Regions from separate parts of the Streptomyces sp. MMS24-W38 genome, predicted to be linked through region 4. Evidence: riboswitches for the same ligand, from Rfam matches in the RefSeq annotation. Region 4 holds a riboswitch; each other region holds the start of a gene.

Region 1 (2,190 bases), 2.1 Mb from region 4:
CCGTCGTGCCGCCAAGGAACTCTCCAAGGAGCTGTTCCCGGCGACTTCGCGGATGTCCCGCCCGCGGCAGGGCACCGAGGAGACGGTGGCCGGCATCGACTCGTCGGCCGTGCGCGCCTTCCACGAGAAGCACGTCCGTCCCGCGACCGCCACCGCGGTGGTCGTCGGTGACCTCACCGGCATCGACCTGGACGAGCTGCTCGGTGACACCCTCGGCTCCTGGACCGGATCGGCCGCCGAGCCGCGGCCCGTTCCGCCGATCGTCGCCGACGACACCGGCCGGGTCGTGATCGTGGACCGCCCCGGCGCCGTGCAGACGCAGCTGCTGATCGGCCGGGTCGGAGCGGACCGGCACGACCGCGTGTGGCCCGCGCAGGTGCTCGGCACCTACTGCCTCGGCGGCACCCTCACCTCCCGCCTGGACCGCGTCCTGCGCGAGGAGAAGGGCTACACCTACGGCGTACGGTCGTTCGGCCAGGTCCTGAGGTCCGCGCCCCCTTCTTCCTCCGGAGGGGCCACGGGCGCGGCCATGCTCGCCATCAGCGGCTCCGTCGACACCCCGAACACCGGACCCGCGCTCGAGGACCTGTGGACGGTGCTGCGCACGCTCGCCGCGGAGGGCCTCACGGACGCCGAGCGTGACGTCGCCGTGCAGAACCTGGTGGGGGTCGCGCCGCTCAAGTACGAGACCGCCTCGGCCGTCGCCGGCACCCTGGCCGACCAGGTGGAGCAGCACCTGGCCGACGACTACCAGGCCGAGCTGTACCGCCGACTCGCCACCACCGGCACCGTGGAGGCCACCGCGGCCGTGGTGAACGCCTTCCCGGTGGACCGCCTCGTGACCGTGCTGGTCGGCGACGCGGCGCAGATCAAGGCGCCCGTCGAGGCGCTCGGCATCGGCGAGGTCACGGTCGTGCCCGCCGAGTAGCCGGCGCGCGCAAGCGGAGCGCACGCGCGTGCGGGCCCTGGTGGCACGAAAGTCACCAGGGCCCGCCTATGCCCGAATTGGGGTGGAGAGGTCCTGTCTGCCCTGTGGGATGCGCTACAGAAGGCGGGATCCGTTTGGGGATGGGAAGACGCCCCGCTTAGCGTCATCCGGGCTGTTCGTCGGGCAGTGCGCCGCACCCGCGGCACCGGACAGCCATCGCCGAGTCCCCGCACGGCGCGAGCCAGGGGAGCCGGGGACCCAGCCGTGCAGTCCCTGGGGTGAATCGGACGCCCGCGCCTGTCGCGAGGGGCCCGTAGGAGACCTTCCTGCTCCGAACCCTTCAGCTAACCCGGTAGGCGAGAGGGAAGGAAAGGACCACCCACTGCATGGCGTTCACACGCGCCACCGGGAAGCACCGTCGTCCCGGCCGCATGCACCGCGGCACCGCCAGGGCGGCGGGCGTCGCGGCCCTCACCACCACCGGCGTGGTCGGCTCCCTCGCGGCCCCGGCGTCCGCCGCCGGTCCCGCCGCGCAGCAGACCGGCCTGACCCCCGTCATCGCCATGGGCGAGGAAGTCGCCGCCCGGGTCGACGCCCAGGCGGCCGCCCAGCACGAGGCCGCGCGGGAAGCGGCCCGGGCCGCCGCGCGCGAGGCCGCGGAGGAGGCCGCACGGGAGAGGGCGGCAGAGGAGGCCGAGGAGGCCCGCGAAGCCGAGGAGCGTGCCGCGCGGGAGGCCGAGCGCAAGCGCCTCAACACCTTCGTGTCCCCGATCGCGGGTTCCTACGTCTCGACCGGTTACCTGTCCGGCGGCGCCGTCTGGTCTTCAGGCAGCCACACCGGTGTCGACTTCCACGCCGCGAGCGGCACCCCCGTGCTCTCGGTCGGCGCGGGCACCGTCGTGGAGGCCGGCTGGGGCGGCGCCTACGGCAACCAGGTCGTCATCAAGATGCACGACGGCACCTACACCCAGTACGGCCACCTGTTGTCCGTCGCCGTCTCGGCGGGACAGCAGGTCACCCCGGGGCAGCGGATCGGCGTCTCCGGCGCCACCGGCAACGTCACCGGCGCGCATCTGCACTTCGAGGCCCGTACGAGCGCCGAGTACGGCTCCGACATCGACCCGGTCGCCTACCTCCGCGCGCACGGCGTGAACCTCTGACCCGAGGTGCTTCTGACCCGAGGCGCCTCTGGCCCGAGCCGCGAACCCTGACGCCCGGCTCGGCTCCCGAGCCGGGGCTCTCCGCGTGCCGAGCGGCCGGAT
Region 2 (2,190 bases), 2.8 Mb from region 4:
TCACGCGGTACGAGGCGATCATCCGGCCCGCCCCCTTGCCGTCGGCGAGGATCGAGCGCAGCTGCTCCAGGTCGCCGTCGCGGACCATCCTCCAGAACTGGGCGCCGTCGGCCGGGTCGCTCAGCGGCAGGTTCACATTGCGTACGCCGGGCAGTTCGATGTCGTGGCCGTCCAGCTTCTGGTCGGCCGCGTTGCGGAAGTCGAAGACGGTGTGCAGTCCCAGGGAGGACAGGAAGTCGGTGTCCGAGGCGGTGGCGTGGGCGAGGTGACCGCTGCGGAACAGCACGCCGTGCCGTACCCGGCGGCCGTCCACGGTCGGCAGTCCGCCCACGTCGCGGAAGTTCCGCACTCCGGTCAGCTCGGGTTCGGTCGACGGGATGTGCTGCGTCACGGGGGCCCCTCCCTCTCGCCGCCGACGGGGAGGCGCCGGCGGGTGTCACTCGACGATACGACATGCCTGTCAGGGGCAATGAGTTGTCCACGGATCAGCCGACACGGGCGTTCCGAGCCCGCCGTGCAGCCGGAGCAGATCGCCCCCGATCGGGTAATTGAATGCATTTTGTCCGTTTAGGGCGTTTGGATGCAATGTGCCCAAATAAAGAGAGATATGGGGAGGGCGTGGTGAGCATCGTCATACCGGTGACGATGTGTTGTCGTCATGCTCACGTAATTCCGGTGTTTCGCAAGGGAATTCAGGCGCGCGAAAAATCCGGGACGACTCCGGGTGACGGAATTCAGGTAAATGGATCACGGAAAAGGGCCTTCATTCGAAACATCGCGCTTGTCCCTTTGCGTCGTGGTCGCCTACGTTCGCCATCGATCCGGACGGACGCCTAATCCTGCCGCCGCCCGGAGCCCGCACACACTGACCCGTGTACGGCAGGAGCGGGGGACCCACAGGTACCACTGCCTGTTCCGGTCTCCGGAACAGGCTCGGGGTTAAGTCGCGTCTCGACGCGGCCGGGCAGCTCCAGTCCGAACCCGACAGCTCACCTCGTAGGCGCCGGAGAGGAATTCGTCATGCCCGCAAAGGGTAAGCACCGCCGTCCCCGCGCTCTGCGTTTCACCCGCGCCATCGCCGTCGCCGGCACTGGTGGCGCCGCGCTCGCCCTGCCGCTTCTCGGTGCCACCGGCGCGAGCGCCGCCCCTGCGCAGGCGGCCCCGGAAAAGGCCGTCCAGACGTTCTCCGTCGCCGACAAGAAGGCTGACGACGAGAAGGTCGACAGCGGCAAGAACGGCGACGCCCGCACGTACGTCGTGAAGGGTGGCGACTACCTGGCGAAGATCGCCGAGTCCGAGAACGTCGACGGCGGCTGGAAGCAGCTCTACGCCGACAACCGGGAGGCCGTGGGTGACGACCCGTCGCTCATCCACCCCGGCCTGAAGCTCTCGGTCGACGGCAAGGCCGCGACGAGCACTCCGAAGAAGTCGCCCTCTTCTGGTCCTTCCGGCTCCCTGGGGCTGCCCTCTTCGCCCGTTCCGTCCTCCGCGCCGAAGGCCTCCTCCGGCGCCACGACCGCCAACCAGGCCGCGAACACCCCCGGTTACAGCTCGCCGGTGCCCGGTGGCGGCCTCGGCACCGCCTACAAGGTGGCCGGCAGCATGTGGTCCAGCGGCTACCACACCGGTGTCGACTTCGCCATTCCGACCGGCACCTCCCTGAAGGCCGTCGGCCCGGGCACCGTCGTCTCCGCGGGCTGGGCCGGTGCGTACGGCAACCAGGTCGTCATCAAGCTCGCGGACGGCCACTACGCCCAGTACGCCCACCTGTCCTCGCTGTCCGTCTCGGCCGGCCAGGCCGTGAGCGGCGGCCAGCAGGTCGGCCTCTCGGGGTCCACCGGCAACTCGACCGGCCCGCACCTGCACTTCGAGATCCGCACCACGCCGAACTACGGCTCGGACGTGGACCCGGTCGCCTACCTCGGCTCGAAGGGCGTCTCCATCGCCTGACCCCCGCGAGACCCGCCTGAAGCACGCCGAAGGCCGGACCCCGATCCCGGGGTCCGGCCTTCGGCGTGCTTCGCCCCTCAACGTTCTTGCCGACGGGGCTATTCCGGAATGGGGCGATGCTTCGGGAGTGGCTTATCTCACCGCGCGTCAACCCCTTCCTACGGTCGCGTAGGTCACATTCGAAAGGGAATCATGTCCCCTCGTGGCAGACGATTCGAAGAGTGACAGCACATCAGTGAT
Region 3 (2,190 bases), 3.3 Mb from region 4:
CGCAGCGAGCGCAGTTCGGCGCCCAGTTTCCGGCGGCGTACCGCGGGACCGTGCTGCATCGTTCCCCCTTACTGCCTATGAGTCACCCACATACGGTCTCTTGTTGCAGAGTTCACCGATTTGAGCGACAGATATATGCATATCTCAGCCGTATCGTCGCCCACACCCTGCGGTGATGGCACTCTGGCGACGAAGCATCAGTGCGGGACCGTACTCGAATCAGCCGCTCCGTGCCGGACCGTGGACCCGTGGGAAAGGGACGACGTCGCCATGGCAGACCATTTGGAAGCATCCATCACTCTGCCGAGCGATCCAGCCTCGGTCTCCGCCGCGCGCGCCCATGTGGTGGACACGCTGGCGGAGTGGGGCATGCCGGCGGACACGGAAGTGTCCGACACCGTGCGGCTGATCGTGTCCGAACTGGCCACCAACGCCGTGCAGCACACCCTCGGACAGTCACCCACGTTCACGGTGGACATCGCCCTCGACCACGACGAGCGGTTGCGCATCGGAGTCACCGACAGTCATCCGAGGCTCCCCAAGCGGCTCCCCGCCGCGGTCCAGCAGGACAACGGCCGGGGGCTGGTCATCATCCGCTGGCTGACCGCGGAACGCGGCGGCAGGATGAGGGTCCGCCCCACCAGGGAGGGCGGCAAGACCGTCTTCGTCGTGCTCCCGTGGGCCGTCCCGGCCGAGCCGGTCACGGCGGTGGGACGGCAGGAGCCGTAGGGGCCACGACGGAACAGCGCGGCCCCGGTCGCGTCGGTGACTCCCCGACAAAGTGGCGGGGGCGGCGACAGGGGGAATGCCGCCGCCCCCGCGGATCAGCTGACCCGGCCGTACCAGACGCTGCGGGTCCAGATCTTCTGCAGGCGTACCACGTCCCCGGTCTTCGGGGCGTGCCAGATCTTGTTCTGACCCGCGTAGATGCCGACGTGGTAGATGTTTTGGCCCGAGTGGAAGAACACCAGGTCGCCCGCCTTGCGGTTGGAGGCCGAGACCTGGCGTGTCTTGTTGTACTGCTGGGCTGCGGTGCGCGGCAGTTGCTTGCCCGCCTTCTTGAACGAGTAGAGGGTCAGGCCGGAGCAGTCGAAGCGGGACGGTCCGGTGGCGCCCCACCGGTAGGGCGAACCCTTCTTGGAGGCCGCGACCTGGAGAGCCTTGGCGGACGTACTCGCGGCCGCCGCCTCCGAGGCGGCACCGGGAACCACGAGTGAGCCGCCCACGGCGGCGAGGGTGAGGGCCGAGGCCGTGCCGGCCCGGGCCATGAGAGACGGGACACGATTGAGCGCGGTCATGCGCAACCCTTCGTCAGCCGCCTGTGAAGGATGACCTGTCGGATTCGGGCTGGCGAAGTTGCCCGGCCGCACACGTGCGGCTTCACCCCAAGGGCTGCTCGGAACGGGAACCCCCGCTCCGGCGACCCGTCGTGCTCGGGTCCTCCACTCCTGCCGATCCACTCCTGTCGACCGGTCATCCGGGCAGCGGCAGGACTCGGCGTCCGCCCGGATCGCCCCGCCGCGGCGGCGGGGGCTTGTCGTCAGTGAGCGATCTTGGCAATGGTTGGCCCGAAATCCCACCGGAGCCGGGGGTTTGTGTTGTTACTCACCACTCATCCGTTCGGGTGGACAGTGCTGCGTTCGGGCTGCCGTCCAGAGCGCCGAGGAGCCCCGGACCAGCGTCGGAATGCTTGATTCCGAAAAGGAACGCGTGCGGTGCGCAACCTTGGCGGCCCGAAAAGAAGCCGTGGATCTACGCCGCTTGGGGGTACGTCTTTTGGTCCGTTTCGACTCAGGTGCGGACATGACACCGGCGCACGCCCCGCCCGGACCGGTAGGAGCGTCAACTGCCGGAGCCCGGCGGCAGGATGACGCGGGCCGTGCGGCGCTCGCCGTCCAGCACCCGCAACGCGCGGGCCAGGGTGGCGGTGTGCAGTTCGGTCTCGCCGCGCCTGTGCATCAGGGCCAGCGCGTCGCGCAGGGCGACGGCCTTGCCGACCAGTGCCTGCGCGGCGCGCAGCCCCTGGTAGGTGTCGCCGTCGCGGGCCGGGTTGATCCGGCCGAGCAGGTCGACGGCCTCGAGGTAACGGTCGATCAGCTCGGCCTCGGCGCGGGTCAGTGAGGGCAGCGGAGGCAACTCGGGAGGCAGCATCGACGGCTCACCTCGTGCCGGGAGTGGTCTGGAGGCCCT
Region 4 (2,190 bases):
GGGAGCTGCTGCGGGAACTGTGGCGCCGCCGCGACGCGGCCCGCCCGGCCCTGGAGCACGCGGCCCGCGCCACCGCGCCGCCCGTGCCGCCCTGGCCGGTGTACGGCGTGCACGGCGTGCACGGCGTGCACGGCGCGACGAGCCTCGCGTATGCCCCGCACCCCGCGTACCTCGGGCATTCCGCGTACCGGCCGAACCCGTACGCGTACCCGTACCACCCCTGAAACGCCTGACCGGCAGCCCTGACGTCGGGGGGTCGTCGTCAGGACTGCCGGGGCTGTGGTCGTCTCAGACGGTGAGGCCCTTCGACTGGAGCCAGGCCATCGGGTCGATGCCCGAGGCGGAGCCGGCGGTGTGGACCTCCAGGTGGAGGTGGGCGCCGGTGGAGTTGCCGGTGGAGCCGACGCGGCCGATCACGTCGCCGGTGTTGACCTGCTGGCCGACGCTGACGCTGATGGAGGACTGGTGGGCGTACCAGATCTCGGTGCCGTCGTCGAGCGTCAGCACGGTCTTGTAGCCGTAGGAGCCGTCCCAGCCGGCGGAGGTGATCGTGCCGGTGTGGACCGCCTTGATCAGCGTGCCCGTGGGGGCGGCGAAGTCCAGGCCGGTGTGCTGGCCGGAGGACCAGTAGGCGCCGGCCTGACCGAAGGTCGAGGAGACGGTGTACGAGGAGGTGGGCAGCGCGTACTGCCGGGCCAGCTCGGCGAGGCGCTCGGCCTCGGCCTTCTTCTTGGCCTCCTCCTCCGCCTTCCGCTTCGCCTCGGCGGCCTTCTCCTCCGCCTCCTTCTTCGCGGCGGCGGCCTTCTCCTTGGCCTCCTTCTCCGCGGCGGCGGCGGCCTCGGCGGCGGCCTTGTCCTCGGCCTGGCTCTGCTGCTGCTCGACCTGGGCCATGATCCGGGCGTGCAGCGCCTCGCCGGCGTCGGAGGCGCCCTGCTCGGTGGCCTCGTCGGCGACCACACCGATGTCGCTGAGCGCGGTGGCGGAGCCCTCGGGGGTTTCCTCGTCGGAGATGAGGGAACCGACAGAGGGAAGGTCCGGCATCGAGATCGAGACCGGCGGCTTGCCGGTCTGGGCGCTGGCCATGCCGCCACCGGCGACGGCGGCTATGACACCGACGCCCAGGACCGTGGAGCTGCGGGCGAGGCCTCCGCCGCGCTGCTTGCCGACGCGGTGCCGACCGCGCACGGGGCGGACGGACTCCTCGGTGGGGTTCCACTCCTGGAAGGGGCCCTCGTCGGGGCGGACGTCGCCGTAGACGAAGGTGTCGCCGTCGTACTGGTCCGGCATGAAGGGGGCCTCGGGAGCAGGCCGGTTCGACGCCACGTGGGCGTACTCCTTTCCTTCCTTCTCGCCTACCGGGTTAGCTGACGGGTTCGGAGCAGGAAGGTCTCCTACGCGCGTATACCCTCCGTGTCTCCACGGAGGCATCCACGCGATTCACCCCAAGATGTTGGTTCCCCGGTTCCCTTGCGGGATTCGGCGCGTGCGCACGGAGCCGACTCGTGTGACGGCTGGGACGACCGCGCTGCGTTATCGAACGTTAATAGAGGTAGGGGTCGGATTCCAAGCCGTTCCTCTTGATCGTTAACGATTTCCGCACGGACTTAAGCGCCATGATCGGGCAAAAACGGGCGAGTTGGCTCTGCCTCGCGCGTCACACTGAAACTGACGGTTTATCAGTTGTTATGCGCAGCGCGGCGACCCGATCACCCGGCGTCACAACGGTGCGGAGGGTGGGACGACAAGCCGGGACGGCGGGACGGAAGCCAAGAACGACCGAGGGCCGGAACCCTTTCGGATTCCGGCCCTCGGCCTTCAGTAGCGGGGACAGGATTTGAACCTGCGACCTCTGGGTTATGAGCCCAGCGAGCTACCGAGCTGCTCCACCCCGCGTCGTTGTGTCACCAGCATACGGCATGCGGGGGACACTCCGCACACTCCTTTTCGTCGCCGTCGCCGCCGTCGCGTCACCGGCCGATCAGATGGCCGTTCGGCGCCGTGGCGGCCTTCTCGTGCTCGGGCAGCACGACGACCCGGGCGCCCCCGGCGGTCAGCACTCCGCTGCCGTCGGCGTCCGTCACGAAGGTGTCCGGCTCCCGCCAGGCGGTGACCACCCGCCGTACCCCCGCGTCCAGGATCAGCCGCGCACAGGGCGCCGGACGCGAGGCGCGGCGCGCGCAGGGTTCCAGA

The links. Region 4 has a riboswitch for cyclic di-AMP ahead of AC6F7H_RS14370 (M23 family metallopeptidase). Riboswitches for the same ligand answer to the same signal wherever they lie in the genome.
Region 1: another riboswitch for cyclic di-AMP. It lies ahead of AC6F7H_RS04515 (M23 family metallopeptidase); the one in region 4 lies ahead of AC6F7H_RS14370 (M23 family metallopeptidase).
Region 2: another riboswitch for cyclic di-AMP. It lies ahead of AC6F7H_RS27345 (LysM peptidoglycan-binding domain-containing M23 family metallopeptidase); the one in region 4 lies ahead of AC6F7H_RS14370 (M23 family metallopeptidase).
Region 3: another riboswitch for cyclic di-AMP. It lies ahead of AC6F7H_RS29700 (C40 family peptidase); the one in region 4 lies ahead of AC6F7H_RS14370 (M23 family metallopeptidase).

Annotation. Positions count from the first base shown of each region.
Region 1 is NZ_JCBCPP010000001.1:1,271,111-1,273,300, reverse strand. It holds gene AC6F7H_RS04520 (M16 family metallopeptidase) at 1-928, shown strand, start outside; cyclic di-AMP (ydaO/yuaA leader) riboswitch at 1,136-1,302, shown strand; gene AC6F7H_RS04515 (M23 family metallopeptidase) at 1,315-2,088, shown strand.
Region 2 is NZ_JCBCPP010000001.1:6,234,067-6,236,256, forward strand. It holds gene AC6F7H_RS27340 (tyrosine-protein phosphatase) at 1-391, opposite strand, end outside; cyclic di-AMP (ydaO/yuaA leader) riboswitch at 854-1,018, shown strand; gene AC6F7H_RS27345 (LysM peptidoglycan-binding domain-containing M23 family metallopeptidase) at 1,021-1,950, shown strand; gene AC6F7H_RS27350 (SGNH/GDSL hydrolase family protein) at 2,186-2,190, shown strand, end outside.
Region 3 is NZ_JCBCPP010000001.1:6,755,127-6,757,316, forward strand. It holds gene AC6F7H_RS29690 (helix-turn-helix domain-containing protein) at 1-59, opposite strand, end outside; gene AC6F7H_RS29695 (ATP-binding protein) at 271-729, shown strand; gene AC6F7H_RS29700 (C40 family peptidase) at 825-1,298, opposite strand; cyclic di-AMP (ydaO/yuaA leader) riboswitch at 1,302-1,432, opposite strand; gene AC6F7H_RS29705 (hypothetical protein) at 1,843-2,151, opposite strand; gene AC6F7H_RS29710 (ATP-dependent Clp protease proteolytic subunit) at 2,159-2,190, opposite strand, start outside.
Region 4 is NZ_JCBCPP010000001.1:3,408,676-3,410,865, reverse strand. It holds gene AC6F7H_RS14375 (PrsW family intramembrane metalloprotease) at 1-224, shown strand, start outside; gene AC6F7H_RS14370 (M23 family metallopeptidase) at 289-1,323, opposite strand; cyclic di-AMP (ydaO/yuaA leader) riboswitch at 1,335-1,492, opposite strand; tRNA gene AC6F7H_RS14365 (tRNA-Met) at 1,820-1,893, opposite strand; gene AC6F7H_RS14360 (dihydrofolate reductase family protein) at 1,968-2,190, opposite strand, start outside.